DNA from 3 places in the Streptomyces doebereineriae genome. Region 3 is predicted to be linked to each of the others. Evidence: riboswitches for the same ligand, from Rfam matches in the RefSeq annotation. Region 3 holds a riboswitch; each other region holds the start of a gene.
What was found. A riboswitch is a leader RNA that binds a small molecule or an ion and turns the genes downstream of it on or off. The one in region 3 is predicted to bind S-adenosylmethionine.
Positions count from the first base shown of each region.

Region 1: another riboswitch for S-adenosylmethionine. It lies ahead of RNB18_RS53780 (putative leader peptide); the one in region 3 lies ahead of RNB18_RS11825 (aminotransferase class V-fold PLP-dependent enzyme).
Region 2: another riboswitch for S-adenosylmethionine. It lies ahead of thrC (threonine synthase); the one in region 3 lies ahead of RNB18_RS11825 (aminotransferase class V-fold PLP-dependent enzyme).

Region 1 covers NZ_JAVREZ010000010.1:109,646-120,023, reverse strand. The annotation lists gene RNB18_RS27705 (ABC transporter ATP-binding protein) at 1-934, opposite strand, end outside; gene RNB18_RS27700 (ABC transporter permease) at 916-1,842, opposite strand; gene RNB18_RS27695 (ABC transporter permease) at 1,839-2,798, opposite strand; gene RNB18_RS27690 (ABC transporter substrate-binding protein) at 2,802-4,424, opposite strand; gene RNB18_RS53780 (putative leader peptide) at 4,610-4,696, opposite strand; SAM riboswitch class IV at 4,760-4,869, opposite strand; gene RNB18_RS27685 (MFS transporter) at 4,884-6,344, opposite strand; gene RNB18_RS27680 (winged helix-turn-helix transcriptional regulator) at 6,450-6,836, opposite strand; gene RNB18_RS27675 (LUD domain-containing protein) at 6,951-7,580, shown strand; gene RNB18_RS27670 (TauD/TfdA dioxygenase family protein) at 7,803-8,615, shown strand; gene RNB18_RS53775 (putative leader peptide) at 8,811-8,885, shown strand; gene RNB18_RS27665 (vanadium-dependent haloperoxidase) at 9,020-10,279, shown strand.
Region 2 covers NZ_JAVREZ010000014.1:111,995-122,372, forward strand. The annotation lists gene groL (chaperonin GroEL) at 1-95, opposite strand, end outside; gene RNB18_RS33690 (cold-shock protein) at 453-659, opposite strand; gene RNB18_RS33695 (ubiquitin-like small modifier protein 1) at 1,103-1,378, opposite strand; gene thrC (threonine synthase) at 1,426-2,709, opposite strand; SAM riboswitch class I at 2,727-2,885, opposite strand; gene RNB18_RS33705 (glucosyl-3-phosphoglycerate synthase) at 3,023-3,967, shown strand; gene RNB18_RS33710 (alpha,alpha-trehalose-phosphate synthase (UDP-forming)) at 4,063-5,469, shown strand; gene otsB (trehalose-phosphatase) at 5,680-6,522, shown strand; gene RNB18_RS33720 (DUF3263 domain-containing protein) at 6,537-6,770, opposite strand; gene RNB18_RS33725 (ABC transporter substrate-binding protein) at 6,804-8,105, opposite strand; gene RNB18_RS33730 (ROK family protein) at 8,181-9,125, shown strand; gene nagA (N-acetylglucosamine-6-phosphate deacetylase) at 9,125-10,336, shown strand.
Region 3 covers NZ_JAVREZ010000003.1:489,543-499,920, forward strand. The annotation lists gene RNB18_RS11820 (protein kinase domain-containing protein) at 1-133, opposite strand, end outside; gene RNB18_RS11825 (aminotransferase class V-fold PLP-dependent enzyme) at 202-1,563, opposite strand; SAM riboswitch class IV at 1,684-1,800, opposite strand; gene trpD (anthranilate phosphoribosyltransferase) at 1,872-2,936, opposite strand; gene qcrB (cytochrome bc1 complex cytochrome b subunit) at 3,055-4,698, opposite strand; gene qcrA (cytochrome bc1 complex Rieske iron-sulfur subunit) at 4,695-5,750, opposite strand; gene qcrC (cytochrome bc1 complex diheme cytochrome c subunit) at 5,747-6,556, opposite strand; gene ctaE (aa3-type cytochrome oxidase subunit III) at 6,617-7,237, opposite strand; gene RNB18_RS11855 (response regulator) at 7,383-7,784, shown strand; gene RNB18_RS11860 (L,D-transpeptidase) at 7,804-9,066, opposite strand; gene RNB18_RS11865 (cytochrome c oxidase subunit 4) at 9,198-9,596, opposite strand; gene ctaD (aa3-type cytochrome oxidase subunit I) at 9,593-10,378, opposite strand, start outside.

The DNA of each region.
Region 1 (10,378 bases), on a different contig from region 3:
TGACCGCACCCTGGACCTCGACCAACGGCGCCGTCCCGGGAGCGGACGGCGTCGTGACCGTGGCTCGGGGGCGGGCCGTGGCCAGGCTCGGCGCGCTGGCCAGCAGCCGCCGGGTGTATGCGTGCTGCGGGTTGTCGAGGATGTCGCGGGTCGGACCGGCCTCGACAACCCGGCCCTCGGACATGACCACGATCCGCTGTGCCCGGTCGGCGGCCACGCCGAGATCGTGCGTCACCAGCAGCACCGCGGTGCCGGACTGTTCGGTGAGGTGCTGCAGGTGGTCGAGGATGACCCGTTGCACGGTGACGTCCAGGGCGCTGGTCGGCTCGTCGGCGATGATCAGCTTGGGTTTGCCGGCGATGGCGACGGCGATGAGGGCACGCTGCCGCATTCCGCCGGACAGTTCGTGCGGGTACTGCCGGGCGCGGGTGGCCGCGTCGGGCAGTCCGGCCTGCTCCAGGATGGCGACCGCGTCCGACGGGGCGGACCGGCGGGTCGTCAGCTGGTGGATGCGCAGCACCTCGGCGACCTGCTCGCCGATGCGTTTGACGGGGTTGAGCGACACGGTGGGGTCCTGGGGCACCAGGCCGATCCGTGCGCCGCGTACGGTGCGCAGCTCGCGTTCGGACAGCGAGGAGAGGTCCTGGCGGCCGAAGCGGACGGTGCCGGCGTCGATGCCGCCGTTCGCCGCCAGGAGCCGGATGATCGCGTGCGCGGTCGTGCTCTTGCCGGATCCGGACTCGCCGACCACCGCGGTCACCTGGCCCGGCCACACGTCGAGGTCCACGCCTCGCACGGCCTGCACAGTGCCGCCGCGGGTGCGGTACGACACCGACAGGCCCCGTACCTCCAGCAGCGGTTGCGGTGTGTTCGTCACATTCCCACCCGTTCCGGGTTCGTCCGTCGTGGGGCCGGTCATCGCTGTCGGGACCATTCGCCGTCCAGGGCTCGCGCGATGCGGTTGGTGGCCAGTACGGTCGCGGCGATCGCCAGGCCGGGCAGTGCGGTGAGCCACCAGGCGTTGCCCAGGTAGTTGCGCCCGTCGGAGATCAGCGTGCCCCATTCCGGTGCGGGGGGCGGTGCCCCGTAGCCGAGGAAGCTCAGCGACGACACTGCGAGGACCGAGGTGCCGAAGTCGAGGGTGGCCAGGACGATCACCGGGCCCGCCGCGTTGGGCAGTACGTGCCGGCCGAGGACTGAGTACCAGCGGGTCCCGCACGAGCGCGACGCCTCGACGAAGACCGCCTGCCGTACCCGCAGCACCTCCGCGCGTGTCACCCGGGCGAAGGCGGCGACGCTGGCGGCCCCGACCGCGACGGCGACCTTGACCGTTCCGTAGCCCAGCGCGGTGACCAGCGCCAGGGAGAGGAACAGTGCCGGGATCGACAGCAGTACGTCGACGAAGCGCATCAGTACGTCGTCGACCCAGCGGCCCACGAAGCCGGCGACCAGGCCGAGCAGGCCACCGACCACGAAGGCGACCGCCACCGCGATCAGCGTGGCCTTGAGTGACAGCTGCGCACCGTGCACCACCCGGGAGAACAGGTCGCGTCCCAGTTCGTCGGTGCCGAACCAGTGTGCGCCGCTGGGGCCGCGGAAGTTCTGCGACGGCACCCCGTGCAACGGGTCCTGGGAGGTGAACAGACCCGGCCGGAACGCGGCCAGTACCACGAGGACCACGATGAGGACCGATGCCAGCAGGCCGGGCCGGCGCACGAAGAAGCGCAGGACGCGCCGCAGTTCGAGACCTTCTCCGGGACTCGGGTCGGGGCCGGGTTCGACGGATCGTGCGGGGCCGAGCGCGGCGCCGGTGGCGACGTCGTCGACGAGGGGCTGGGTCATGCCAGGCTCCCCTTCCTGCCGGAGGCCACGACGATCCGCGGGTCGAGCAGCGGATAGACGAGATCGACGATCAGGTTCGCCAGCACGAAGATCAGCGCTCCGAACACCACGACTCCCTGGACCAACGGGATGTCCTGGGCCGTGACCGCGGCGGCCGTCACCCGGCCCAGGCCGTCACGGGAGAACACGGTCTCCACGACCACCGAACCGGCGATCAGTTGCCCGGCCAGCAGCCCGACGACCGTCAGCGCCGGCAGTGACGCGTTGCGCAGGGCGTGCCGCAGGTGGATCCGCAGCCTGCCCGCGCCCTTGGCCCGCGCTGTCTCCACATAGGCCTGATCCAGGGCCGTGAGCAGGCTCTTGGCCAGCACCTGCGCCACCAGCGCGCCGGTCGGGAGCGCCAGCGTCAGCGACGGCAGCACCAAGCCCGGCAATCCGTCGTTGCCGAACGCGGGGAACCACCGCAGCCGGAAGGAGAACAGCTCGACGAGCAGCAGCCCGACCCAGAAGGTCGGCACAGACACGCCCAGCGGCGGCAACGACAGCAGCAGTTGCCGCAGCCATCGCCGCGAGGTGTAGGTCGCCAACACCGCGAGAGAGCCGCCGAGGACCACCGCGAGCAACAGCGCCGTGCCGGTCAGCGTCAGGGTCTGTGGAAGTGCGTCGCTCAGGGTCGTGGTCACCGATCGGCCGGTGGAGACCGAGTCGCCGAAGTCCCCGCGTACCGCGTCGCCGAGGTGGTCGGCGTACTGCACCAGCACCGGCTTGTCGAAGCCGTACTCGTGTCGGAGCCTGGCGAGCTGCGCCGGATCGACCTGCCCCGAGTCCGCTCCGGCGCCGGCCATCGCCGACACCGGATCACCGGGGAGGAAATCCAGCACCAGGAACGAGACCGTGTAGGCCGCCCACAGCACCCCGAGGGCCTGTGCGAGGCGTTTGATCACATAGCGGCGCATGCGTCAGCCGATCCAGGTGTCGTGCAGCTGGATCCGGCTGGAGGCCTCGAAGTCGAGGTCGTGCACCTTCTTCGCCACCCCGAGCTGGGTCTGCAGCTCCACCACCGGCACGATGTACGCGTTCTTCACGATCAACTGCTGTGCCTGGTCGACCAGTTGCTTGCGCTTGGCCGCATCGGTGGTCGCCGCCTGCTGGTTCAGCAGCGAGTCCAGCGGGCTTGCGGGCAGGTGGTAGAAGTTGGCCAGCCGGGTGGAGTACTGGCTGCGCAGGATGTCCGGGTCGGCGCGGGTCAGGTTGCCCCACCCGGCGTCGAAGTCACCGGACTGCAGCGTCGCGGCGAGCTGGCTGATCTGCCGTTCCTTGAGCGCGACGTCGATGCCGACGGCCTTGAGCTGCTGCTGGATCAGCTCCAGCGCGGGCTGGTTCGTGGCCGCATTGGCGAACCACGTGACGGCCAGGCTCAGTCTGGTGCCGTTCTTCGTCCGGATGCCGTCGCTGCCGGTCTTCCAACCGGCCGAGTCCAGCAGCGACTTCGCCTTCGCCGCGTCGTAGGCCAGAGCCGAGCCGAGGTTCGCGTAATCCGGCGTGGTGTGCGCCAGGATGCTGGTGGCCGGCTGCGTGCCGGTCGGGAACACGGCGTCGACGATCTGCTGCCGGTCGATGGCGAACAGGATCGCCTGACGCACCTTCACGTCCTTCAGCAGCGGCCGGGAGTTGTTCAGCCCCAGGTTGAACACGTTGCCCGGGTTGGCCCGTCCCAGCAGGCTCACCTGGCCGCCCTTGAGCGCCGCCTCGTCGGCCTTGCCGACGCTGCTGATCGCGTCCACCTGGCCGGACTGCAGGCTGCCGGTGCGCACCCCCGCCTCGGGCACCACCTTGAACACCACCTTGTCGAGGTACGCCTCGCCCTTCTTGGTCCACAGCGAGGAACCCCAGTCGTACTTGGCGCGCTTGGCCAAGGTGATCGACTGGTTCTGGACGTAACTCTTCAGCGTGAACGGGCCGCTGCCCACGATCCCCTGGCTGCACTTCTGTTGCGGGGACTTCTTCGCGCTCGCCGACGATTCGATGCCCAGTGAGAACGTGGAAGTGGCCTGGAGGAACTGGGCGTTGGGCTGCTTGAACTTCACCCGCACGGTGAGCGGGTCGACCGCGGTGGTGCTCTCCACGCCGCTCAGGTATCCCTGGGCCAGGATTCCCAGGGCGCCGAGCTTCGGTACCGCGTCGAAGTTGTCCTTGACCACCTGCGCGGTCAGCGGTGTTCCGTCGCTGAAGGTGACACCGGATCTGAGGTGGAAGGTGAAGGCCTTCGTGTCCGGGCTGATGTCCCAGCTCTTCGCCAGCCACGGCACGATCTTGCCGGTCTTGGGATCCTGGTCGGTCAGGGAGTCGACGACCTGACGCAACGAGTAGATGGTGTCGTTGCTGCCGACCTGCTGCGGATCCACGCAGCCGGCGTCGGAACCCACCGCGAACGTCAGTGTGCCGCCGGGCCTGGCCTGACCGCCGTCGTTGCTCGAGCTGCTGCCGCTGCCGGACGAGCATGCGGTCAGCAGCACACTGGTTGTCAGGAGCGCGGACAGTGCCGCCCATCGGGCAGAGCGGGAATCCGGATGAGATATCACGGAACGAGGTCTCCTACTCGAAAGCCGACACGCACGTTCTACGCGCGCGGGCATGGAGATGAGGGGATGGTGTTGCTCACGAAAAGAGCCGCACTGTGTGAGAGCGCTGAGAGGGAAAGGGCTCAGGAATTGCCGCGCGTGTCAAAGACAGCGGTGAGCGGCTTCAGCCAGTCGACGGGACGCAGTCAGCCATGACACAGGCAGCTGGTGATGCGCTGCAGGTCGATGTGGCGTCGACGGGAGAAGCGGGGGAGAGTCGCGGAAGCCGTCATGGAGAGACTCGAGACGCTGCTGTGCCGCACGCTCACTCCTCCATGTCGGGCCCCTGCCGCGGGGCCTCGCGCTTGCCGGGTCGGCGACCCGGCCGGGCTTTCACCTGGAGCACCCCACCGCGTCGGAGGGTTGCCGGTCAGCAAGCCAGGGCTTGATGCTGACACTCAATGCCATTTGAAACTTTATCTATCTCCGACGTAATCCGTCAACGGGGTGCGGGTGTCCTGGCCCGGGGAGCTGAGGACGGGGTCGAGCCGTGAGGTGCGGACGCAGCAGTGACAGGACGGCGGCCGCGGTGAGCAGACCGGCACAGAGGAGAGTCGCGTGTGCAAATGCCGTACGGGGGCCGCCGGTTGATCCCGACGTACCGTGCAGATAGCTCCCGGAGACGGCGCTGAGGGCGACGGCCGCGGCGATCCGCTGGGCCATCTGGAGAATGCCACCGGCCACTCCCGCGGCCTCGGCCGGAGCGTGCTGAAGGACCAGGGCCTGGTTGGGGGAGACGGTCAGCCCGGCGGCGGCACCGGACAGGAGTTGAACGGCGGCGAGCAGCAGAGGGAGCGCGGTGCGCGGCGCGGTGAGGGCGACGGCCGCGCCGCCCAGCAACGTGAGGATTCCCAGGGCGAGACCGACGGTGACGGTGTGCGGTCCGAGACGGCGCACCACGCGCCAGGCCACGGCCGAGGTGACTCCCATGGCCACGGCGGATGGGAGGGTGACAAGAGCGGCGGTGAGCGCGGACAGTCCGAGACCGCTCTGCAGGAACATGGTCAGGACCAGCGTCGCCGCCAGCGAGGAGCCGAAGGCGGCCATCGCGATGGCTGTCCCGAGCGTGTACGGGCGCGAGCGTGGGAGTGAAGGGTGCACCAGCGGAACCCGTCCGGATCGCATGCGCAGACGTTGTCCGAGAACCAGGCAGCAGGCCAGTCCGACCGCGGTGACGGCCCACAGTGCCGCACCCTGGGCGCTGCCCGGTCTGCTGATGAAGGGCAGCATCAGGGCCAGGGTGAGCGCACCGGCCCAGATCAGTCCCCACCAGTCGAGCCGACTGCGTCCGACCGTCCCCCGTGCCTTCGGGAGCCAGCGGAACGCGAGCCAGAGGGTGACCATCCCACAGGGCGTGTTGAGCAGCAGGCACAGCCTCCATCCCAACTCAGGGCCGCAGGTCGCGACCAGGGCGCCGCCGAGCGCCGGTCCGAGCGCCGCGGCGATGCCGCCCGTGACGGCGTACAGGCCCAGTGCACGCGCCCGGTCCAGGCCGCTGAAGACGTCCTGAAGGGTGCCGATGACCTGGGAGTTGACCAGACCTGCCCCGGCGCCCTGCACCAGCCGCGCGGCGATCAGCAGGTCCGGTCGCACACCGGTGGCGGCCACCGCACCGAAAAGGACGAAGGCCGACAGCCCGACGAGGAACAGCCCTTTGCGCCCGCGCACGTCACCGAGGCTGCCGCCCGGCACCAGCATCAGGCCGAAGGTCAGTGAGTAACCGGCGACGATCCACTGCACATCGGTGGGACCCGCCTCGAGCGACTGACGCAGCGCCGGCACAGCGATGTTGAGGACCGACTGGTCGAGAAGAGTTGTGACCCCTGCCGCCATGCACACCATCAGCACCCGACGGGCGGCGCGATCTTCTCCCGGGAGCATGCGGACATGGTCACACCGGTGGCCGGCCCTCGTCCCCCGTCACGGCGTCCTGTTCGCAGAACGGAAACACCGCGTTCGCAAGCGATGAGGACAGGGAGGCGCGCCTCAGGTGCGGGTGTCGTACGCGTCCCGGGCCTTGTCGATGTCGTCGATGTGGGTCAGAGCCCAGTCGAGGAGCGTGCGCACCGTGTCGAGGAGCGTCCGGCCCAGCGGGGTGAGCTCGTAGTCGACGCGGGGCGGCACGACGGGATGCACGGTTCTCGAGATCAGGCCGTCGCGCTCCAGAAGACGCAGGGTCTCGGTGAGCATGCGCTGGCTGATACCGGGGACGGCGTCCTTGATCTCGGTGAAACGCCTTGTGCCCGGGCCGAGTTCGTGGATGACGGTCAGCGACCATTTGGAGCCGACACGGTCCAGGACTTCACGGACCCGGCAGGTGGTGTCGTCCCGCCCCTTCAGCACCCTCGTGGGATCGGCATCGTGGGTGGCCATGGTTCCCTCCGGCTCACTGAGGCAGTAAAAAGTGCCGTCTTCCGCGGCCGGCCCAGGGTTTCGCAGACTGATGCCAGTTACCAGACGGACCCGACGCCCTCGCCGGAGGACCCCATGACCGCGCCCGCACCCGTAGTCGACGAGACCTTCGCGAAGCCCGCCGACGAGGCCCAACTGGACCGTGCCGCCGAAGCACTGCGCGACCACAACTACATCGTGCACCTCGTCGACACCCTGACCGACGCCCGCGAACTCGTCCTCGCGCTGGTCGCGCGCGACCAGACAGTGTTCACCGCGAGCAGCGAGACACTGCGCCTGTCCGGAATCACCGAAGCGCTCGACGAGTCCGGCGACTTCACCTCCGTGCGGGCCGCCTCGGGCAACCTGGGCGACGACGTGTATGCCCAGATCCGGCTCGGGGCAACGCCGGACGTCGTCGTCGGCAGCGTGCACGCGGTCTCCGAGGACGGATATCTGCTGGTCGGCTCTGCCAGCGGCAGCCAGCTCGCCCCCTACGCGTCCGGAGCCCGCAAGGCGATCTGGGTGGTCGGCGCACAGAAGATCGTCCCGGACATGGCGACCGGGCTCCGCCGCATCCACGACTACAGCCTGCCCAAGGAATGGCGCCGGCTGCAGGAGACCTACGCCCAGACCTCCTTCATCGGCAAGATCCTCATTCTGGAGCGCGAGGCCTTCCCCGAGCGCGGTGTGGTCGTCCTCGTCCGCGACACCGTGGGCTTCTGACGCCTGCCCGGAAGATTCATGCAGCTGCAATGATCCGTCTCGGGCTCGCCTGGTAGACATGGTGGGGTGGGCATCCCAGTGCTGCTGTACCGCAGGTTGTACGTGGATCTGGCACGCGTCGACGCGTCCGCGTGTCGCCGCGTCTGACGTCGCCTTCATCTGTCAGGTGAGAGGTGACCGCAGCGCGAGACCCCCCGTACGGCAGCACACAGAGGGAGAGCCATGAGCACTGTCGCCAGCCACGAGATCCGACGGGCCGGACCGCGGTTCGGTGCGGAGGTGACCGGCATCGACCTGAAGGCCGGAATCGACGACCGGACCGCCGAGGAACTGCGCCGGGCGTTCCGGGACCACAAAGTGCTGGTCTTCCGCGACCAGCACCTGACACCCGGTCAGCACGTCGAGGCCATCCGCGTGTTCGCGGAACCGTTCGACCACCCGACCGCCGTGAAGGACCCCGCCGATCCGCTGGTCTACCCGTACAACGTGCAGAAGACCGGCAAGGCCAGTACCTGGCACATCGGCGGTCTGTGGCGGCAGCCCGTCTTCGCGATCGAGTCGCTGACCTACGAGGTCGTCCCCGAGCTGGGCGGGCACACACTCTGGGCCGATCTTCAGGCGGCGTACGACGACCTGTCCGAGCCGTTCAAGGTGCTGCTCGAGTCGGTCGGCGCGCTCTACGACGGCAACGCGGAGAACTACGCGCAGGGCAGCAAGCGGACAGCGGGCGGGGAGACCGTCGAGCATCCCGTCGTCCTGACGCACCCCGAGACGGGCCGGAAGGGGCTGTTCATCAGCACGTCGGCGATCGGCCTGACCGGTGTGACGCCTCAGGAAGGGAAGGTGCTCCTCGACCATCTGCTCCGGCACGCCTCGTCACCCGACTACACGATCCGCTTCGGATGGAACCCGGGCGACTTCGTGCTCTGGGACAACCGGGCGACCTGGCACTATGCCGTGGACGACTACGGCGACGGCGCCCGCGCCTACCGCAAGGTCATCGGAGTGGAGCCGGTGCGGCAGTCTGCGGCCTGACCAGGTTTCGGTGAAGGGCCCTGCGCCCGCTGTTTCAGCGACGGCGGGCGCAAGGCACAGCGCACCGGGGTCCGGTGCTCCCCGCGACCGATCTGGTAACGGGCACATGGCAGGAACACGAAGGCGTCGTTGCAGTCACGAGCGGTCAACCTCCGCCCGTTGACCGTGGGTTGGGGCAAATGTAGCGTCCCCGGCATGTGGATCTCTCTGTGGTTCACCCGGCGGCGCGCCGTTGATCTGTTGCGTGTCGCCGCCGCGCTGTGTAGCTGACCCTCACCGCACCTCACTGCACCGCACCGCTCGTCCCCACGCCCGCCCGCCGTTGGTAGCGGTGCCGAGTGCGTGCACGTCGGTGCGTGTGCCCAGGCAACAGCAATCACCCGCACGTCCGAGAGGGAGTACCCGTGAACCCGCTCAGAACCCGCCGCTCCGCCCTGCAGGCGTTCGGCTCGGCCACGCTGCTGGCCGCCTCCGCCACTGTCACGTCCGCTGCTGCCGCCGTAGCGGACGAACGGACGTCGAGCCCGTCCGTGCTGCTCGACTGGTACAACACGACGGCCGTGACCATCGCGGCGGCCGGCGCCGCCACGCAGATCACCAACAGCCGCACCTGGGCCGTCAGTTGGCTCGCGGCAGCCCGAGCCACCCGCCAGGTACCGCCCGGCGTCGGCCGGAGGGACTTCCAGGACGCGGCTCTGGCATCCGCCGTACACGATGCCCTGGTGGAGCTGATCCCGTCCCGCGCCCGGGAACTGGACACCGTGCTGGGCACGACACTGGACCGGATCCCGGACGGGCCGGCCAAGTCGAAGGGTGCGGCGGCCGGCGCGCGCGAGGCACGGCTGGTCCTCGCCTCCCGTGAGGGCGACGGTCTCGACCCGGCCTCGGTGAACGCGCCGTTCACCGTGCCGCCGGCGGCCCCCGGTGTGTGGCAGCCGACGCCACCCGCCTATGCTCCGGCCGTGCAGTACGGCAACCGGCTCGCCCGGCCCTTCCTGCTGGACAGCCCGGACCAGTACCGGCTCCCCGCCCCGCCCGCCCCGGACTCCGCGCGCTACCGTGCCGACCTGGCCGAGGTGCGGGCGTACGGGGCCGTGAACAGCACAGCACGCACCGAGCGGCAGACCGAGACCGCCACCTTCTGGTTCGGCTCCTCCCTGACGCTGTACACCGAGCCGCTGCGGGTCGCCGTGGCCCGCTCGCAGCGCTCAACCCCGGCGCAGGCCGCGCTGGTGGCACTGTTCCACATCGCCGCGGTGGACACGCAGATCGCCACCTCCGACACCAAGTACGCCTACCTGCGCTGGCGCCCCGTCACCGCCATCCGCACCGGTGCGATCGACCCCGATCCCGAGTGGTCCCCGCTGCACATCACGCCGGCCCACCCCGACTATCCCAGCGGGCACAACACCTACGCCGGCGCAGCGGAGACGGTCCTCACACTCAGCGGACCGCGTACCGCGCCGTTCGAGCTGACCAGTCCCACCGCTCCCGGAGTGACCCGCACTTACACAGCCTGGAGCCAGCTGTCCCAGGACAACCTGGACGCCCGCGTCTACTCCGGCATCCACACCCGCTCCGCCGACGAGGCCGGTCTCGTCCTCGGCAAGCGGGTCGCGGGGCACGCGCTGCACAACGCGGAACGCCTGTTCGACGTGCGGTGAGCGGCCGCTGCCTCCCGCAGTGCCTGCGCCACGGTCCCGGGGCGCCCGGGTGGTAGGTGACCGAGCGGAGGGCGCCGGTGTAGCGGAAGACACCGTGGC
Region 2 (10,378 bases), on a different contig from region 3:
GGGCCGAGCGTCACCTTGACGGCGTCCGCGAGCTGGTTCATGCCGCGCTCGAGGCCGCGCCGCGCCTCCTCGTCGAACGCGATGATCTTGGCCATGTGAAGTGGTCCCTCCAGGACTGGGGGTGATTCCTTCGGACCGCGCCCGCGCCCGCGACGGACGGCTCGCCGGCCTGTGGATCCTTGCCCCACAAGGCCTGCGGGCCTCACCGACCCGGTCCATCTTTGTCACTCTCACCTTCAGAGTGCTAACGCCAATGATTAGCACTCGGCATGGTCGAGTGCAAGCGCCTCTCGTGTATCGGGCAGGACACCGAGCACCGGAGACAGCTCGCTACCGGCCCGTACGGGCCGGCCCCGGGCATGCCGAAGGGCCCGTACCCCATGACTCCCTATGGGGGACGAGCCCTTCGAAGAAGAACAGAAGAACGACGCTGTTGTTACCCGGCGCGTGCTTCAGCCGGTCGCCAGGCGAACCATGTCCGCCTGCGGCCCCTTCTGACCTTGCGAGATCTCGAACTCGACCCGCTGGCCCTCTTCAAGGGTGCGGTAGCCGTCCATCTGAATCGCGCTGTAGTGGACGAATACATCCGCACCACCGTCGACCGCGATGAAGCCGTACCCCTTCTCCGCGTTGAACCACTTGACGGTGCCCTGAGCCATGCCTAACTCCCCTATTACTGGCCCTTGCACGGATCCACACTTCGTGGATCCGGGTCAGACCTCACCCCCCACATGGTTGGGGGCGTGCGCCGGAACGCGTCGACCGCGGCTGAATGTATCTGTCCAACTGCCGTCTGCAACAGGTCAATCGGACGAGAATTCTGGACGGAAGGGGTCCGGAATGTAGTGAGAATTCGCCTGAATTCGGGGCAAGTCGGGCCCCATAAAAGACACATAAGGCACTTAAGACGCGCACACTTTGGCTACTTCTCATCGCATGTGGAGCGAGAACTCATATGCACGCGGCAAGAAGAAAGCCGCTGCTTCCCCAACTGTACCGCGCTCAACCATAGAGAATTGCCCCCTCCGCTTCTCAAGCGGAGGGGGCAATCCGATGAACACTCGGTAATTACCGTTACCGAAGGTAATGACCAGTCATACGGTCACCCGCCGGCGACGGCCGGAATGATCGAGACGCCGGCCCCGTCGGGCGTCGCCGTCTCCAGCCCCTGCTCGAAGCGCACATCGTCGTCGTTGACGTACACATTGACGAACCGCCGCAGCTTGCCCTGGTCGTCGAGAACGCGCGCGGCGATACCGGTGTGGTTCTTCTCCAGATCGGCGATGACGTCGGCGAGGGTCGCGCCCTCGGCCTGCACCTCGGCCTGCCCGCCGGTGTAGGTGCGCAGGATGGTGGGGATACGGACGGAAACGCTCATGTTTCAGGACCTCCGGTCGGGGTGAGGGCTTTCAGCGGCCGCGGCGACTACGCGAGGCCGGCCTCGCGGAACGAATCCAGGTTGGGGCGGATCGTGGCGGTGAGACCCGTACCCGCCACCGCGTCCAGCGTCTTCAGACCATCACCGGTGTTCAGCACGACGGTCGTCAGCGAGGGATCCAGCAGACCGTTCTCGATCAGCTTCTTCGCCACGCCGACGGTCACGCCACCCGCGGTCTCCGCGAAGATCCCCTCGGTCCGCGCGAGCAGCTTGATCGCGTCGACGACCTGCTCGTCGTTCACGTCCTCCACCGCACCACCGGTGCGACGCGCGATGTCCAGCACGTACGGACCGTCCGCCGGGTTCCCGATCGCGAGGGACTTGGCGATGGTGTTCGGCTTCTGGGGCCGGACCACGTCGTGGCCCGCCTTGTACGCGACCGACACCGGCGAGCACCCCTCGGCCTGCGCGCCGAAGATCTTGTACGGCTTGTCCTCGACGAGCCCGAGCTTGATCAGCTCCTGCAGACCCTTGTCGATCTTCGTGAGCTGCGAGCCGGAGGCGATCGGCACGACCAGCTGGTCGGGGAGCTGCCAGCCCAGCTGCTCGCAGATCTCGTACGCCAGGGTCTTGGACCCCTCCGCGTAGTACGGCCGCAGGTTGACGTTGACGAAACCCCAGCCCTCGCCGGCCGGGTCGCCGATCAGCTCGGAGCAGAAGCGGTTCACGTCGTCGTAGTTGCCCTCGATGCCGACGAGCTCGCCGCCGTAGATCGCGGCCATCACGACCTTGCCCTGCTCCAGGTCGTGCGGGATGAACACGCAGGATCGGAACCCGGCCCGGGCCGCGGCGGCACCCACGGCGCCGGCGAGGTTGCCGGTGGAGGAGCAGGAGAGGGTGGTGAAGTCGAAGGCGCGAGCGGCCTCGATGGCCTGGGCGACGACCCGGTCCTTGAAGGAGTGCGTCGGGTTGCCGGAGTCGTCCTTCACGAAGAGCTTGCCGGCGTCGACACCCAGCTCGCGGGCGAGGTTGTCGGCCTTGACGAGCTTGGTCCAGCCGGGGTTGATGTTCGGCTTGTCCGCCACGTCCGCGGGGACGGGCAGCAGCGGGGCGTAGCGCCAGATGTTCGCGGGGCCCGCCTCGATCTGCTTGCGGAGCTCCTCGGTGTCGTAGGCCGAGAAGTCGTACGCGATCTCGAGCGGGCCGAAACACTCCTCGCAGGCGAAGACCGGACCGAGCGGGACGCGGTGGCCGCATTCGCGGCAGCTCAGCGCCGCGGCGGGACCCAGATCGACGGAGTTCGTGGTGCTTGCAACAGTCTGCACAGCCATGGAGGCGAGGCCCTTTCTCCTCATCTTCCTCACGACGCATCTCGCCGTGAGACGGATTTGGCACCTTCCCGAGTCGGGAGCCTCGCGGAAACGATCGTCAGCGATCGCTACGAGAACCGACTGGAGGGTTGCCGGGGCTTCATCGGGCCGTATCCCTCTGCCCCTCTGGATGAGCGGTATGAAGTTGTGAACAGCGGGCCACCCAGGACATGCGATGGTCATCCGCGTTGTTCAAGACTGTAACCGACGGCCAGGACAGTTGAGAGAGACGTCCGAACCGCGAGATGGATCAAAGGCAGAGGAGCCGCGCACTGTGCTGAACGAAGTCGAGCGCTGGCTGGCCACGCGTTCCTGGTCCGTGACCGATCGCCCGCTGCACAGGATCATGGCGGCGAAGCGGGGCACGGGCCGGACGGTCAGTGTTGTCCTGCCCGCGCTCAACGAGGAGGAGACGGTCGGTGACATCGTCTCCGTGATCCGTCATGACCTCATGCAGCAGGTCCCGCTCGTCGACGAGATCGTCGTCGTCGACTCGGGATCCACCGACCGCACGTCCGAGGTCGCCGCCGCGGCCGGTGCGCGGGTCGTCCACCGCGACGACATCCTCCCGCGCATACCCGCCGTGCCCGGCAAGGGCGAGGTCCTGTGGCGTTCCCTGCTCGCCACCTCGGGGGACATCGTCTGTTTCATCGACGCCGACCTGAAGGAGTTCTCCTCGGACTTCGTCTCCGGCATCGTCGGCCCGCTGCTCACCGACCCCGAGGTCGACCTGGTCAAGGGCATGTACGACCGTCCCCTGGGCGGCGCCGCCGGGCAGGGCGGCCGGGTCACCGAGCTCATGGCACGTCCGCTGCTGAACATGCACTGGCCGCAGCTGGCCGGTTTCGTGCAGCCGCTGGGCGGCGAGTACGCGGCCCGGCGCTCGTTGCTGGAGCAGCTCCCGTTCCCCGTCGGCTACGGCGTCGAGCTGGGCATGCTGGTCGACGCTCTGCACCTGGTGGGCCTGGACGCGCTCGCACAGGTCGACGTCGGTGTGCGCAAGCACCGTCACCAGGACGGGCAGGCCCTGGGCCGGATGTCCGCCGCGATCTACCGCACCGCCCAGCTGAGGCTGGCCCGCGGCCATATGATCCGGCCCTCCCTCACCCAGTTCGAGCGGGGCCGGGACGGCTTCGAGCCGCGTACGTACTCCGTGGACACCGAGGAGCGGCCGCCGATGGTGGAGATCGCGGAGTACGCGAAGCGTAAGGTCGCGTGAGCGACCGGGTGACAGAACGGGGCGTTCCGTATACGTCCGCGCACTGAGCGCAACCGTACGTTTGAGCGTTTCCGGGCCGGGCTAGGTTGTGGCGTATGGCTTCCACGTCTTCCGTGCAGGGTGCTGCCCAGGTGCTGGTCGCGTCCAACCGCGGCCCGGTCTCGTACGCGGTCCAGGAGGACGGTTCGCTGAGCCCCAAACGGGGCGGCGGCGGACTGGTCTCGGGGCTGTCGGCCATCGGTCCGGAGGCGGGCGCGCTGTGGGTGTGCTCGGCGCTGTCCGACGGCGACCGCGAGGCGGTGCGGCAGGGGGTCGGCGAGGACGGCGTCCGCATGCTCGCCATCCCGGCCGACGTGCACGCGGACGCGTACAACGGCATCGCGAACTCGGTCCTCTGGTTCGTCCACCATCTCCTCTACCAGACCCCGCTGGAGCCGGCCTTCGACGCGGAGTTCCGGCGGCAGTGGGGGTCGTACGAGACGTACAACCGCGCCTTCGCGGAAGCTCTCGCCGAGGAGGCGGGCGAGGGGGCGGCGGTCCTGGTCCAGGACTACCACCTGTGTCTGGTGCCGGGGATGCTCCGTGAGCTCCGTCCCGACCTGCGCATCTCCCACTTCTCGCACACGCCGTGGGCGCCGGTGGACTACTTCCGGATGCTGCCGGACGACATCGCGGGCCAGGTCCTTCGGGGCATGTTGGGCGCCGACCGGCTCGGCTTCCTCACCCGCCGCTGGGCGGACGCCTTCACGGCGTGCGCCACGGAGTTCGCGGACGGGCTCGGAGAGACCCGGATCGGGGTGCACGGGCTGGGCGCGGACGCCGACTTCCTGCGCGCCCGCTCCCACGAGGCCGACGTCGAGGAGCGCATCGTCGCCCTGCGCGAGGAGATCGGCGCGGGCCGAAAGACGATCGTCCGGGTCGACCGCACCGAACTGTCGAAGAACATCGTGCGCGGCCTGCTCGCCTACCGGCGGCTGCTGGAGTCGCGGCCCGAATGGCGGGAGCGGGTCGTGCACGTGGCGTTCGCGTATCCGTCGCGGCAGGACCTGGCGGTGTACCGGGACTACACGGCTTCGGTGCAGCGGCTGGCGGACGAGATCAACTCCCAGTACGCGACGCCGGGTTGGACTCCGGTCGTGCTGCACGTCAAGGACGACTTCGCCCGCTCGCTGGCCGCGTACCGGCTGGCCGACGTGGCGCTGGTCAACCCCATCCGGGACGGCATGAACCTGGTCGCGAAGGAGGTGCCGCTGGTGTCCGACGAGGGGTGCGCGCTGGTCCTGTCGCGGGAGGCCGGGGCGTACGAGGAGCTGGGCGACGACGCGATCGTGGTGAACCCGTACGACGTGGAACAGACGGCGGCGGCCCTGCACGAGGCCCTGACGATGCCGGCCCACGAACGGGCCGAACGAGCGAAGAGGCTCACCGCGGCGGCGACGGCACTGCCGCCGGCGCAGTGGTTCCTGGACCAGTTGAACGCGCTGAAGGCGGTGAGCAGGTGAACGCGGTGGGCGGGCGACCCCGGTGACCGGCTGGCGCCGTGAGCGGGCGACCCCGGTGACCGGCTGAGCGACTGCGCCGGTCAGGCGACTGGCCGACCGTGCCAACCAGACCACCCGGCCACCCGGCCCTCCAGCCACCAGCCGACTGCGCCACTGACCGATGCCCCGACCACCCGACTGCCCCCACTTCACCCCGCGGAGAGGTACCCCATGAGCAGCCACACCGACCCCGGCGCCCTGCCGAGCCCGGCGACGCCCGCCGGGCGGGACGGGCTGCGGGCGATTCTCGCGGAGCCGCAGCGGGCGGTCATCGGGCTCGACTTCGACGGGACGCTGGCGCCGATCGTGGCGGACCCGGAGCAGGCGCGGGCGCACCCCGAGGCGGTGGCCGTCCTCGCCGCCCTGGCACCGAAGGTGGCCTCCGTCGCGGTGATCACCGGCCGCCCGGCCGAGATCGCGGTCCGCTACGGCGGCTTCGCGGGCGTCCCCGGCCTGGAGCACCTGACGGTCCTCGGCCACTACGGCGCGGAACGCTGGGACGCGGTGACGGGCGAGGTCACGGCGCCCGAACCGCACCCGGGCGTGGCCGCGGTCCGTGCCGAGCTGCCGGAGTTCCTCGACGGAACGGGCGCCTGGATCGAGGAGAAGGGCGGCCGGGCGGTGGCGGTCCACACCCGCCGGGCCCCGGACCCCCAGGCCGCCTTCGACGCCCTGCGCGCCCCCCTCACCGACCTGGCCGGCCGGCACGGCCTGATCGTCGAGCCGGGCCGCCTGGTCCTGGAACTGCGCCCCCCGGGTATGGACAAGGGCGTGGCCCTCCTGACCCACGTCCGCGAACTGTCCGCCACGTCCGTCCTCTACGGCGGTGACGACCTGGGTGACCTCCCGGCCTTCTCCGCGGTCGACGACCTTCGCAGCACCGGCACCCCCGGCCTCCTGGTGTGCAGCGGCAGCGACGAGGTGACGGAACTGCGCAAACGGGCGGACCTGGTGGTGGACGGCCCGGGCGGCGTGGTGGGCCTGCTGCGCGCCCTGGCGGAACGACTCACCTGACCCTCACCCGGCCCTCAGCGTTCCTGCCGCCGCGCCTCCCGGACCCGGCGCAGGCGGTTCACCGTCACCGGGTCGAAGGCCAGGGCGCGCTCGTCGTCCAGCAGGGCGTTCAGCAGCTGGTAGTAGCGGACCGGCGCCAGCCCCAGCTCCTCCCGTATGGCCCGCTCCTTGGCGCCGGGGCCCGGGAAGCCGCGGCGCTCCAGGGCGAGGATGTCCCGCTCCCTGCGGTCCAGCTCCGGATGCTCCATGCCCGGAACCGTAACCCCCGCCACTGACAGCGACTACTCCGCCTTCTGCGCGGTCAGCTGCAGCGCGCGCAGCACCTCCGAAGGGCTCCCGCCCGAACTCACCGCCGACCCGATCTGCTTCTTCACGGCCGCGCTGACCGAGGCCCAGGACGTCTTGCCCACCGGAGGCAGCTCGGAGTCGGGCAGCGCGTCGAGGAAGGGCTTGAGGTCGGAGTCCCGCGAGGCCCGGCTCATGACCGAGGACGCGGAGTTGGTCACCGGCAGCAGGTCGTACTCGCGGGAGAACGCGAGCACGTTCTTCTCGCTGTACACGAAGTCGAGGAAGTCGCCGACCTGCTCGGCGTGCCCGTTCTGCTTGAAGGCCATCATCCAGTCGGCGACCCCCATGGAGTTCTTGGTCTCCCCGTGGGCCCCGGGCATGGGCACCATCCCGAACTTCAGCCCCTTGGCGGCGGCGGTCTTCATCAGCGAGGGATGCCCGTTGAGCATGCCGACGTCCCCGGCGGCGAACGCCGAGAACGCGGCGGCCCGGTTGAGGTTCTCGGGCGCGACCGGCCCGGTCAGCCCCTTGCCGACGAGGTCGTCCCTGAGCCAGGTCAGCGTCGTGACGTTCTCGCCGGAGTCGATGCCGTAGGTCCCGACGGAGTCGACGTACCCGCCGCCCCCGCTCAGCAGCCACTGCATGGTCTCGGCCTGCGCCTCCTCAGGACCGAGCGGCAGCGCGTACGGGTACTTCACCCCGTCCGCCTTGAGCGCCTCGGCATCCGCGGCGAGCTGCTTCCAGGTCGTCGGCGGGGTGAGCCCCGCGTCGGCGAAGAGGGTCTTGTTGTAGAAGAGCAGCCGAGTGGACGCGGCGAACGGCATGCCGTACTGCATCCCGTTGATCCGCCCCGCCGAGGCCAGCTGCGCGACGAAGTCCGCCTGCTCCCGGATCCCGATCAGGTCGTCGGCCTTGTACAGCAGCCCCTTGTCGGCGTAGTCGGCGTACGCGCCGATCTGCGCCATGTCGGGTGCCTTCCCGGCGTCGACCAGCTCCTTGACCTTGCGGTCCACGTCGGTCCAGGAGTACACGCTGACGTCGATCTTCACGCCGGAGTGCTCGGCCTCGTACTCCTTGACGAGCTTGTCCCAGTACTTCTGGGAGCTGTTGGCCGAGCTGTCGCCGTAGTCGGCAGCGACCAGCCTCAGCGTCACCTCGTCCGACCCGGCCCCCAGCCCGCAGCCGCCGAGGACCGCCGTCATGCCCAGCGCGGACACCGCCGCGATCGTTCCCGTCCTGCGCCGCCGCACCGACAACCGCCCCACACTCACGTTCAAAAACTTTCGAAAAGTCATACATATCTCCGACGTAAGGTCTACACCACGTGAGTGGACTAGACCTCTTGCGGGTCGAAGGGCCACACTGTCTCCGTGAGACATGTCATCGCCCTCGACGTGGGCGGCACCGGGATGAAGGCGGCCTTGGTCGGCGCGGGCGGCGAACTCCTGCACCAGGCCCGCCGGGCGACCGGCCGCGACCGCGGCCCCGACGCGGTCGTCGACGGCATCCTCGACTTCGCCGCCGAGCTGCGCGCGTACGGCATCGAGCACCTCGGCGCCCCCGCGCTCGCGGCCGGCGTCGCCGTGCCCGGCATCGTCGACGAGGAGCGGGGCATCGCGGCCTACTCCGCCAACCTGGGCTGGCGGGACCTCCCGCTGCGCGGGCTGCTCACCGACCGCCTCGGGGGCGTCCCGGTCGCCCTCGGCCACGACGTCCGCACCGGCGGCCTCGCGGAGGGCCGCATCGGCGCGGGCAAGGGCGCCGACCGCTTCCTCTTCGTCCCCCTGGGCACCGGCATCGCGGGCGCGATCGGCATCGCGGGGCGGGTGGAGTCGGGCGCCCACGGCTTCGCGGGCGAGATCGGCCACATCGTCGTACGCCCGGGCGGCACGCCCTGCCCATGCGGCCAACGGGGCTGCCTGGAGCGGTACGCCTCCGCGGCGGCGGTCAGCGAGGCCTGGGCCTCGGTCACCGGGAACCCGGAGGCGGACGCGGCGGACTGCGCGAAGGCGGTGGACGGCGGGGACCCGAAGGCCCGGGAGGTCTGGCAGCACGCCGTGGACGCCCTGGCCGACGGCCTGCTCACCGCCCTCACCCTCCTGGACCCCCGCACCCTGATCATCGGTGGCGGCCTGGCGGAAGCGGGGGACACCTTGTTCACACCCCTGCGGGAGGCGGTCCGCCAACGGGTCACCTTCCAGAAGCTCCCGACCATCGTCCCGGCGGCCCTGGGCGACACGGCGGGCTGCCTCGGTGCAGGCCTTCTGGCCTGGGATCTCCTCAACAAGACGAACAGTTCGGAGGCAACTCGCTGATGGCAACCCAGCCAGGGGCGCGGGGAACTGCGCGACCAGCCACGACGAACCGGCACCCCGCAACCGGCAAGGCCCCCCTCATCCTGTCCGGCGCAACAGTCGTCCTCCCCACAGGAACCGTCAAGAACGGCCGAGTGATCGTCGACGGCCCCCGAATCGTCGGCGCCGCCCCGGAGAACGCCCAGGCCATAGACGTAACCGGACATTGGCTCGTCCCCGGCTTCGTCGACATCCACAACCACGGCGGCGGCGGAGCCTCGTTCACCTCAGGCACCGCAGACGACGTAGTCACCGGCATCCGCACCCACCGGAACCACGGCACCACCACCCTCGTCGCCTCCACCGTCACCGGCGACATGGACTTCCTCGCCCAGCGAGCCGGCCTGCTGAGCGAACTCGCCGAGCAGGGCGACATCGCCGGCATCCACTTCGAGGGCCCGTTCATCTCCCCCTGCCGCAAGGGCGCGCACTCGGAGAACCTCCTGCGCGACCCCGACCCTGCGGAGGTCCGCAAGCTGGTCGACGCGGCTCGCGGACAGGCGAAGATGGTCACGCTCGCCACCGAACTCCCCGGCGGCATCGACTCCGTACGGCTCCTCGCCGAACACGGCGTCATCGCGGCGATCGGGCACACGGACGCGACGTACGAGCAGACCGTCGAGGCCATCGACGCGGGCGCCACCGTGGCCACGCACCTCTTCAACGCGATGCCGCAGATCGGGCACCGCGCGCCGGGCCCGATCACCGCCCTCCTGGAGGACGAGCGGATCACGGTCGAGCTGATCAACGACGGCACGCATCTGCACCCGGCCTCGCTGCAACTCGCGTTCCACCACGCGGCGGCACACCGCGTCGCGTTCATCACGGACGCCATGGACGCGGCCGGCTTCGGCGACGGCCGTTACATGCTCGGCCCCCTGGAGGTCGAGGTCAGCGAGGGAGTCGCCCGGCTCGTGGAGGGCGGTTCGATCGCGGGCTCGACGCTCACCCTGGACCGCGCCTTCAAGCGGGCGGTGACCGTCGACCGGCTCCCCCTCGAGGACGTGGTCGCGGCGATCTCCGCCAACCCGGCCCGTCTGCTGGGCATGTCCGACCGCATCGGCTCACTGGAGCCCGGCAAGGACGCCGACCTGGTCCTCCTCGACCATCAATTCGACCTCAAAGGCGTCATGCGCCGAGGGGAATGGGTGGTCGATCCCCAACTGGGCTGACATGTCCCGCTGTTGGGGCCGGTGCCGTCCTGGGAGACTGGA
Region 3 (10,378 bases):
CGACCTTCACGGCCAGCCGCAGCCCGCCCCGCGCCTCGGCCAGATACACCTCGCCCATGCCGCCGGACCCGAGTCTGCCCAGGACCTCGTAGGGCCCGATGGTCCGCGGGTCCGTCTCGCGCAGCTCCTGCACCCCGTGCTCCCCCTGCTTTCCGTACGGCTGCTGAGGGGGAGCGTATACGCGCGCCGGACGTCAGTACGTCAGACGGCCGGGACGCAACGGCCGTCCTCGGTGCGGTACGTCCACTTCGCGCCGTCCGCGACCAGTTCCTTCACGGCCCGCACGAACCGCTCCACATGCTCGTCCGGTGTGCCCGCGCCGAAGCTCACCCGGATCGCGTTGAGGGACTTCTCGCCGGGCGCGGCCTCGGGGGCACCGCACTCGCCCTGGGACTGCGGGTCGCTGCCGAGGAGGGTGCGGACGAGGGGGTGGGCGCAGAAGAGGCCGTCGCGGACGCCGATGCCGTACTCGGCGGAGAGGGCGGCGGCGAAGTGGGAGCTGTTCCAGCCCTCGACCACGAAGGAGATCACGCCGACACGGGGGGCGTCGTCACCGAAGAGGGACAGGACGCGGACCTCGGGGACCTCGGCGAGGCCCGCCCGCACCTTCTCGATCAGGTGCTGCTCGCGGGCGACCAGGGTGTCGAAGCCGGCCTCGGTGAGGGCCCGGCAGGCGGAGGCGATGGAGTAGGCGCCGATGACGTTCGGCGAGCCGGCCTCGTGGCGGGCGGCGCTCTCGTGCCACTCCACGTCCACTCCCCCGTCCTCGCGCCGGGTGACCTTGCGGCTGGCGCCACCGCCCGCGAGGTAGGGGTCGGCGGCCCGGAGCCAGTCGGCCCGGCCGGCCAGGACTCCGGAGCCGAAGGGGGCGTAGAGCTTGTGGCCGGAGAAGGCGACCCAGTCGACGTCGAGGTCACGGACGCTCAACGGGTGGTGCGGGGCCAGCTGGGCCGCGTCGAGCACGATGCGGGCGCCGTGGGAGTGAGCGGCTGCCGCAAGCTCCCGTACGGGCCACAGCTCACCGGTGACGTTGGAGGCGCCGGTGACGCACACCAGGGCCGGGCCCTGGGGGTCCCGGTCGGCGAGGGCCCTCTCCAGCGTCTCGACGGCCTGCCGCGGGGTGCGCGGGGCGTCGAGGTAGGTGACCCGGGCGTCCTTCCACGGCAGCAGCGAGGCGTGGTGCTCGGTCTCGAAGACGAAGACCTGGCAGTCGGCGGGGAGGGCGGCGGCGAGGAGGTTGAGCGAGTCGGTGGTCGACCGGGTGAAGACCAGCTGGTCGTCGTCCCGGCAGTCGAGGAACTCGGTGACGGTCCTGCGGGCGTTCTCGAACAGGTCGGTCGACAGCTGCGAGAGGTAGCCGGCACCGCGGTGCACGCTGCCGTAGTAGGGCGCGTAGGCCGCCACGTCGTCCCAGACCCGCTGGAGGGCGGGGGCGCTGGCCGCGTAGTCGAGGGCCGCGTAGGTGACCTCGCCGCCGGTGACGAGCGGGACGGTGACATCTCGCCCCAGAACGGGCAGCTGGGCACAAATGGTCTGGGCGGAGGCAGCGGTGGAGACAGACATGGGGACTCCCGTGAAAAGAAAGGTGAGATGGGTGTGCGGAGGCGGGGCTCGGCGCCCTATCGCATTCGCTTGCTCACGGAAGACTCCCTCGAATGACCAGGACCCCTGGGTTTCGAGAGGGGCCCGCGCTTGCCGTAGACCTCGCTGCCTACGGCCTGGTCTTCACCCGGGGCACCCCGCCACGGACGGAGGGTTGCCGGACAGTCGGCCGGGGCCTCATGACTGTCACTCATGACCTGGTACAGGAACGTACGTGAAGTGATCGCGGTCCCGCAACCCGTGTCCGGATTACGGGACCGCAGTGCCTGCTACGCGTGGCTCGCGGCCACCCAGCGGTCCAGCGTGCGCTTGGCGGACCCGGAGTCGATCGACTCGGCGGCCTTCGTCATGGCGGCGCCGATCTGCTCGGCCAGCGTCCCCGAACCCGGGTCGAGCGCCACCAGCGCCGCCGCCGAGTTCAGCAGTACGGCGTCCCGGACCGGGCCCGTCTCGCCGTCCAGCAGCCGCCGCGCGACCTCCGCGTTGTACGACGGGTCCGCGCCCCGCAGCGCCTCCACCGGGACCAGCTCGATGCCGACGTCCCTCGGGTCGAAGCTCTCCTCGGTGACCTTGCCGTCGCGCACGACCCACACCCGGGACGTGGACGTCGTGGTCAGCTCGTCGAAGCCGTCGTCGCCGCGGAAGACGAGGGAGGAGTTGCCCCGCTCGGCCAGGACGCCGGCGATGAGCGGTGCCAGGCGGGGGTCGGCGACGCCCACGGCCTGCGCCTTCACCTTGGCCGGGTTGGTCAGCGGACCGAGCGCGTTGAAGGTGGTCCGGATCCCCAACTGCCCTCGCGCGGCAGCCACATGACGCAGCGCCGGATGGAACTTGATCGCGAAGCAGAAGGTGATCCCGGCCTCCTCGGCCACCTCGGCCACCCGCTTCGGCGTCAGCTCCAGATTGACGCCGAGCTTTTCCAGGACGTCCGAGGCGCCGGACGCGGAGGAGGCGGCCCGGTTGCCGTGCTTGACGACCTTCGCACCCGTGCCGGCGATGACGATCGCCGACATCGTGGAGATGTTCACCGTCTTCGCCCCGTCGCCGCCCGTGCCGACGATGTCGACGGTCCGGCCCGGCACCTCGATGACGTTCGCGTGCTCGTACATCGTCCGGACGAGCCCGGTGATCTCCTGGACGGTCTCGCCCTTGGCGCGCAACGCCACCGCGAACCCGGCGATCTGCGCGTCCGTGGCCTCGCCGCGCATGATCAGGTCCATCGCCCAGGCGGTGTCGTCGGCGGACAGGTCACGGCCCTCCAGCAGGCCGTTGAGCAGAGCGGGCCAGGAACGGCCCGCCGCGGTGTTGCCTCCAGCGGGGGTCACAGCGCTCATGGGGCCGCTCCAGATGTCGTAGAACAATGTGCTCCCACCCTATCCAGCCCGGGGCACGGCAAAGGGCCCCGTCCGGTGTTCGGACGGGGCCCTTCATCGCGCGTGGCGAGCGCAGCGATCAGTGGTGGCCGTGGCCGCTCGTGATCTCCTTGTACTCCTCGACGGTGGGCTTGGGGATCTGGGCCTCTTCGCCGTAGTACGCCTCGCTCAGCTTGGCGCGCAGCTTCTCGGAGCCCTTCACCTTGCGCTCGACGCCGTTCTCGTCGACCGTGGCACCGATCGCGGCCGGCTCGTACTGCTCGTGCGCCGTGAGCGTGTGCAGCTGCTCCTGGCTGAGCGGCTCGTGCACCTCGATGAACTCACCGTGCGGCAGGCGCTTGATGATGCCGGACTCGCGGCCGTGCAGCACCTTGTCCTTGTCGCGGCGCTGGAGGCCGAGGCAGATCCGCTTGGTGGCGATGAACGCGAGGACCGGGGCGACGAAGAACGCGACCCGGACGAACCAGGTGATGGCGTTGATCGACAGGTGGAAGTGGGTGGCCCACAGGTCGTTTCCACCACCGATCAGCAGCACCATGTACCAGGTGATCCACGCGACGCCGAAGGCGGTACGCGTCGGCGCGTTGCGCGGGCGGTCCAGGATGTGGTGCTCGCGCTTGTCGCCGGTGACCCAGGACTCGATGAACGGGTAGACCGCGATCGCGACCAGGACCAGCGGGAAGATCACCAGCGGGATGAACACACCCAGGACGAGCGTGTGGCCCCAGAAGTTGATCTCCCAGCCCGGCATGACACGGATCAGGCCCTCGGAGAAGCCCATGTACCAGTCCGGCTGGGCGCCCGTGGACACCTGGTCGGGACGGTAGGGGCCCATCGACCAGATCGGGTTGATCGAGGCGATCGCCGCGATGGCCGCGATGACACCGAAGACCAGGAAGAAGAAGCCTCCGGCCTTGGCCATGTAGACCGGCAGCAGCGGCATGCCGACGACGTTGTTGTTTGTCTTTCCGGGGCCCGCGAACTGCGTGTGCTTGTGGTAGAAGACCAGGATCAGGTGGCCGACGACCAGGCCGAGCATGATGCCCGGCAGCAGCAGCACGTGGATCGAGTAGAAGCGGGCCACGAAGTCGCCGCCCGGGAACTCGCCGCCGAAGAGGAAGAACGACAGGTACGTGCCGACGATCGGCACGGACAGGATCGCGCCCTCCATGAAGCGGACACCGGTGCCGGACAGCAGGTCGTCCGGGAGCGAGTAGCCGGTGAAGCCGGTGAACATGCCCAGGACGAACAGCAGGAAGCCGAACAGCCAGTTGACCTCACGCGGCTTGCGGAACGCGCCCGTGAAGAACACGCGCATCATGTGCACGAACATGCCGGCGAGGAAGATCAGCGCCGCCCAGTGGTGGATCTGCCGGATCAGCAGACCACCGCGCACATCGAAGGAGATGTGCATGGTCGAGTTGAACGCCTCGGACATCAGCTGGCCCTGCAGCGGGACGTAGCTGCCGTGGTACTCCACCTCGTTCATCGACGGGTGGAAGAACAGCGTCAGGTACACACCCGTGAGGATGATGATGATGAAGCTGTAGAGGCAGATCTCACCCAGCATGAACGACCAGTGGTCGGGGAAGATCTTGCGCATGTTGGCCTTGGCCAGGGAGTAGATCCCCAGGCGGCCGTCGGCCCAGTCGGCGACGCGCTCGCCCGCCGGTGCCTTGTCGCGCCGCGCCCCGTTGGCCGCGGTGCTCTCGTTTGTGCTCATCCGCGCTCCCAGAATGCAGGACCGACAGGCTCGTCGAAGTCGCCGAGCGCTTCGAGGTAACCCTGGTCGTTCACGCCGATGCGCAGCTGCGGCAGGGCGTGACCGGCGGGGCCGAAGATCACCCGGGCACCGTCGGAGAGGTCGAAGGTGGACTGGTGGCAGGGGCAGAGCACGTGGTGCGTCTGCTGCTCGTACAGGGAGATCGGGCAACCCACGTGGGTGCAGATCTTCGAGTACGCGACGATCCCCTCGTGCGACCACTCGAGCTCGCGCTTGTCCTTGATGTTGTCCGGCTGGATGCGGACGATCATCAGGGCGGCCTTGGCGATCTCGGTCTGGAACTCCTCGTCGTGCTCCTCCAGGCCCTCGGGCTTGGCGAAGGTCAGCGAGCCGACCGCGACGTCGGAGGGACGCAGCGGCTCGTTGGTGTTCATGTTGACGAGCTGGAGGCCCTTGCGCCACATGGTGTGGCGGAGCTTGGTGCCGGGCAGCGGGCCGAGGTCGCGCAGCAGCATGACGCCGGAGAGCGGGAACAGGGCCAGCGCGCCGAACATCGTGTTGCGGATCAGCTTGCGACGGCCGAGCGCCGACTCCTTGGCGCCCTGCTTGAAGTCCGCGTGGACCTTCGCGCGGACCTCGGGGGACGCCTCGATCGGGTGGCGCTCGTCGGCGATCTCCTCGTCGGACATCAGGGTGCGGGCCCAGTGGACCGCACCCGCGCCGATCGCGAAGAGGGCGAGACCGAGGGTCAGGCCCAGCGCGAAGTTCAGCGCGTTGATGTGTCCGATCGGGAAGACGAAGATCGACTTGTCGTGGGGGATGCCCACGTACGAGGCGATGAACCCGACGGTGGCCAGCATCGACACCGTGAACAGCATGGCCACCGTGCGCTCGGACCGCCTGGCGGCCCGCTCGTCGATGTCCTGCACCCGGTGCTCGTGAGGCGGGAGACCGGGGTCCGCGAAGGGGTTCTTCTCGTCCGCGACGCCTACCGCGCCGTGCGCGTCCTGCTCTGCGGGCAGGTTCTCTTCTGGAATGTCTTGGCTACTCATGACTTCTTGGCCTTTGCGGTCCGAGCGGCGACCCAGACGGCGACCGCGATCAGCGCGCCGAGGCCGAAGATCCAGGCGAACAGGCCTTCGGAGACCGGGCCGAGACCGCCCAGCTCAAGGCCGCCGGGGCTCACGGTGTCGTCGCCGTTGACCGCGTTCAGGTACGCGATGATGTCCTTCTTGTTCTGCTCCGACAGCGTGGTGTCGGGGAACGACGGCATGTTCTGCGGGCCGGTCTGCATGGCCTCGTAGATGTGCTTCGGGTCGACGCCCTCGAGGCTCGGCGCGAACTTGCCGTGCGTCAGCGCGCCGCCCTTGCCGGTGAAGTTGTGGCACTGCGTGCAGTTGTCACGGAACAGCTCGCCGCCCTTGGCGATGTCGGCACCGTCGGGGCCGTACTGCGCCTCCGTCGGGATGCTCGGACCCGCGCCCAGCGAGGAGATGTACGCGGCCAGCTGGTCGATCTCGGCCTGCGTGTAGATGACCTTCTTCTTCGGGACCTGCGCGCCAGGCTGCTGGGCCGGCATACGGCCGGTGCCGACCTGGAAGTCGACGGCCGCGGCGCCCACGCCCACGAGGCTCGGACCGTCGGAGGATCCCTGACCGCCGGCGCCGTGGCAACTGGCGCAGCCTACGGCGAAGAGCTTCTTGCCCTCGTCGATGGCCAGGGACTGGGCGGTTTCATCTGCCTGCGCCTTGCTCGCGGGTGCGAACACGGCGTACAGCCCCCCGGTGCATGCCAGCGCGAGGAGTAGGACGACGAGCGCTGCCAGCGGGTGGCGTCGTCGTGCGGAGAGCTTTTTCACGGATTACCCCGGTGTCAGGATCTTCTGCGTCGATGCTTGCGATGTCGGGAGCGGGCCCGGCTACTTGATCAGGTAGATCGTGGCGAAGAGGCCGATCCAGACGACATCGACGAAGTGCCAGTAGTAGGACACGACGATGGCCGCGGTCGCCTGTTCGTGGGTGAACCGCTTCGCCGCGTACGTACGGCCGAGGACGAACAGGAAGGCGATGAGGCCGCCTGTCACGTGCAGACCGTGGAAGCCGGTGGTCAGGTAGAAGACCGACCCGTACGGATCGGACGAGAGGGAGATCCCGTCCTTCTTCACCAGCTCGGTGTACTCGTAGATCTGACCGCCGATGAAGATCGCACCCATGATGAAGGTGATGATGAACCAGCCCCGGAGCTTCTTCACGTCACCTCGCTCGGCGGCGAAGACGCCGAGCTGGCAGGTGAGGGAAGAGAGCACCAGGATCGTGGTGTTCGTCGCCGAGAACGGAACGTTCAGGGCGTGCGCCATCTCTTTCCAGTGATCAGGACCCGTCACCGATCGCAGGGTGAAGTACATCGCGAAGAGGGCCGCGAAGAACATCAGCTCGGAACTCAGCCAGATGATCGTTCCGACGCTGGTGAGGTTCGGTCGGTTGACCGACGGGTGCGCGTGCCCGGTGTCTACTGTCGTTGCTGTCGCCACGACCGACATTATGTCGGTCGCTTATCCCGCCCTCACCCCGGGGGGTGCCGTTCGGAGTGTCTCCCTGCTTCATACCGGTGTTGACGTGGTGTTCAAGGGAGTAGCATCCGGCCCAACGGGCCTGTCCTTACGACGCTGACGTCACGGAGGAACAATGCAGCCGACCGCCACGGTGCTGGTCTACAGCGACGATTCCAACACCCGCGAGCAGGTACGGCTCGCGGCGGGCCGTCGACCGGCTCCCGACGTCCCGTTGGTCGAGTTCCTGGAGTGCGCCACGCCTGCGGCGGTGGTGAAGGAGCTGGACAAGGGCGGGATCGACGTCTGTGTGCTGGACGGGGAGGCCGTGCCGATGGGCGGCATGGGGCTCTGCCGGCAGATCAAGGACGAGGTGTTCGACTGCCCGCCGGTGCTGTTGCTGATCGGGCGGCCGCAGGACGCGTGGCTGGCGACGTGGAGCCGGGCGGAGGCCGCGGTGACCCATCCGGTGGATCCGGTGGAGTTCGCCTCGGCGCTGGCTTCCCTGCTGCGGGACCGGAAGGCTCTGAGCGCCTGAGAGCTGCTCCCCCCTCCCGCTAGATGCTCTGCGGCCTCAGCCTTGCCGTCTGGTCGGGGCTGGGGGCGTCCGGGGTGCCGGCCACCAGGGCGCTGCCTTCGCGCCATTTCTTCCAGTCGAGGTTCCAGTCGCCGAAGCCGTTGCCGAACGGCTCCATCGTGTTGCCGCCCGAGTTGACGACCTGGACCACGTCGCCCTCGTGGACGGTGTCGAAGAACCATTCGGCGTTGGACGTGCTCATGCCGGTGCAGCCGTGGCTGACGTTGGCGTAGCCCTGGGAGCCGACCGACCAGGGGGCGGCATGGACGTACTCGCCGCTCCAGGTGACGCGGGTGGCGTAGTACACCGGAAGGTCGTACGACTCCGAGGAACCCTCGGCGATCCCGATGCTGGTGCCGCGCATACGTACGAAGTACTCCTTGCCCAGCACGACCTTGACGCCGTTGCGGGTGTCGAAGCCCGGCTTGCCGGTGGTGACCGGGAGCTCTTTGATGACCTCGTCGTTCTTGTAGACCTTCATCGAGTGTGACGAGGCGTCCGTCACGGCGATGATGCGGTCCCCGGTGGTCAGCTTCAGGGGCTTCGCCTTGCCGCCCCAGAGCCGGTCGCCGATCTTGATGCCGTCCAGGTCGCTGCGGACCTGGATCGTGGCGTGGGCGGGCCAGTACTCCCTGGGCCGGTAGTGGAGTTCCTTGTCGTCCACCCAGTGCCAGGCGCCCGGTACGGCGGGCGTGGAATCGACCCTGAGGGCGCGTTCTATGACGGCCCGCTGAGCCTTGTCCTTGACGGGTCTGTCCAGCTTGGCGGTGACGGGCTGGCCGACGCCGTACGTGCCCGACTTGGGACCGAAGGTGACCTTCAGACGCTTCTTGCCCAGAGGCTTGCTGGTGTCGAAGTCGAGGACCTTGCGGCCAGGTGCCCCGTCCTCGTCCTCGGTGCTCACCCGGACGGTGTAATGGGCGTTTGCCGCCAGCGGGGACGTGCTGCGCCAGCGGGAGCCGTCGGCGGAGAGTTCGCCCGCCACATAGCGGCCTGTGGCGTCTGTGGCCGTGACGTCGGTGATGCGGCCGTCGTCGTCCTCGGCGGTCACCTCGAGCGGCTTGTCCGGGTCGGCCTTCTTGCCGTCGCCGGTGGGCGCGTTGAAGGCGATCTGGTCCGCCGCGTCGAACGGCGTGGCCGCCAGCGGGTTCCCGTCGGACCCGCAGGCGGCGGCGCTCGCGCCGAGGGCGATCACCAGCAGCGTGCAGCTCACGAGGATGCGGGTACGCGGTGCGTGATTCATGACTTCACGCTAGGAAGCCCCGTCAAGAACGGCGCGCTGAGTGACTCGTACGAGGGACAAGGATTGCGGCAAAAGCAGGAGCCCGGATTCTCCTGACGGAGTGTCCGGGCCCCTGATGAGCTGCGCTCGTGCTACTGCGTGCGGTTCTCACCGCGGTAGTACTCGAAGACCCAGCCGTACAGGCCGATCATGATCACCGGCACCGAGAAGTACAGCAGCCACCAGCCGATCGCGACCGACAGGAAGGCGAGGGCGCCGCCGAAGCCGAGGGCGAGCGGCTGCCAGCTGTGCGGGCTGAAGAACCCGACCTCACCGGCGTCGTCCGCGACGTCGGCCTCCTTGTTGTCCTGCGCGCCGGCGTCCACCCGCCGGGCCGTGAAGCCCAGGTAGAAGCCGATCATGATGGACAGCCCGAAGGCCAGGAAGAGCGCGGTGGTACCGGCCGGCTCCTTCGACCACACGCCATAGACGATCGCCATGACGAGGATGAAGACGCTCAGCCAGATGAACATCCGTCCCTGGATCTTCACTTGCCGGCCTCCTTGCCGCCGTTGCCGGCCAGAGCCTTCTCACCGTGACCGGAGTTCTCGAGCTGGTCGAGAGCGGCGATCGCGGGGTGGTGCAGGTCGAACGCCGGGGATTCGCTGCGGATCCGCGGCAGGGTGAGGAAGTTGTGGCGCGGCGGCGGGCAGGAGGTCGCCCATTCGAGTGAGCGGCCGTAGCCCCACGGGTCGTCGACGCCGACCGGCTTGCCGTACTTGGCCGTCTTCCACACGTTGTAGAGGAACGGCAGGATCGACAGGCCGAGCACGAACGAGCTGATCGTCGAGATCGTGTTCAGAGCGGTGAAGCCGTCGGCCGCCAGGTAGTCGGCGTAACGACGCGGCATGCCCTCGGCGCCCAGCCAGTGCTGGACCAGGAAGGTGCCGTGGAAGCCGATGAACAGCGTCCAGAACGTGATCTTGCCGAGGCGCTCGTCGAGCATCTTGCCGGTGAACTTCGGCCACCAGAAGTGGAAGCCGGAGAACATCGCGAAGACGACGGTGCCGAAGACGACGTAGTGGAAGTGCGCCACCACGAAGTACGAGTCCGAGACGTGGAAGTCCAGCGGGGGCGAGGCCAGGATGACACCGGTCAGACCACCGAAGGTGAAGGTGATCAGGAAGCCGGTGGCCCAGAGCATCGGGGTCTCGAAACTCAGGGACCCCTTCCACATCGTTCCGATCCAGTTGAAGAACTTCACGCCCGTCGGTACGGCGATGAGGAACGTCATGAAGGAGAAGAACGGGAGCAGCACACCGCCGGTGACGTA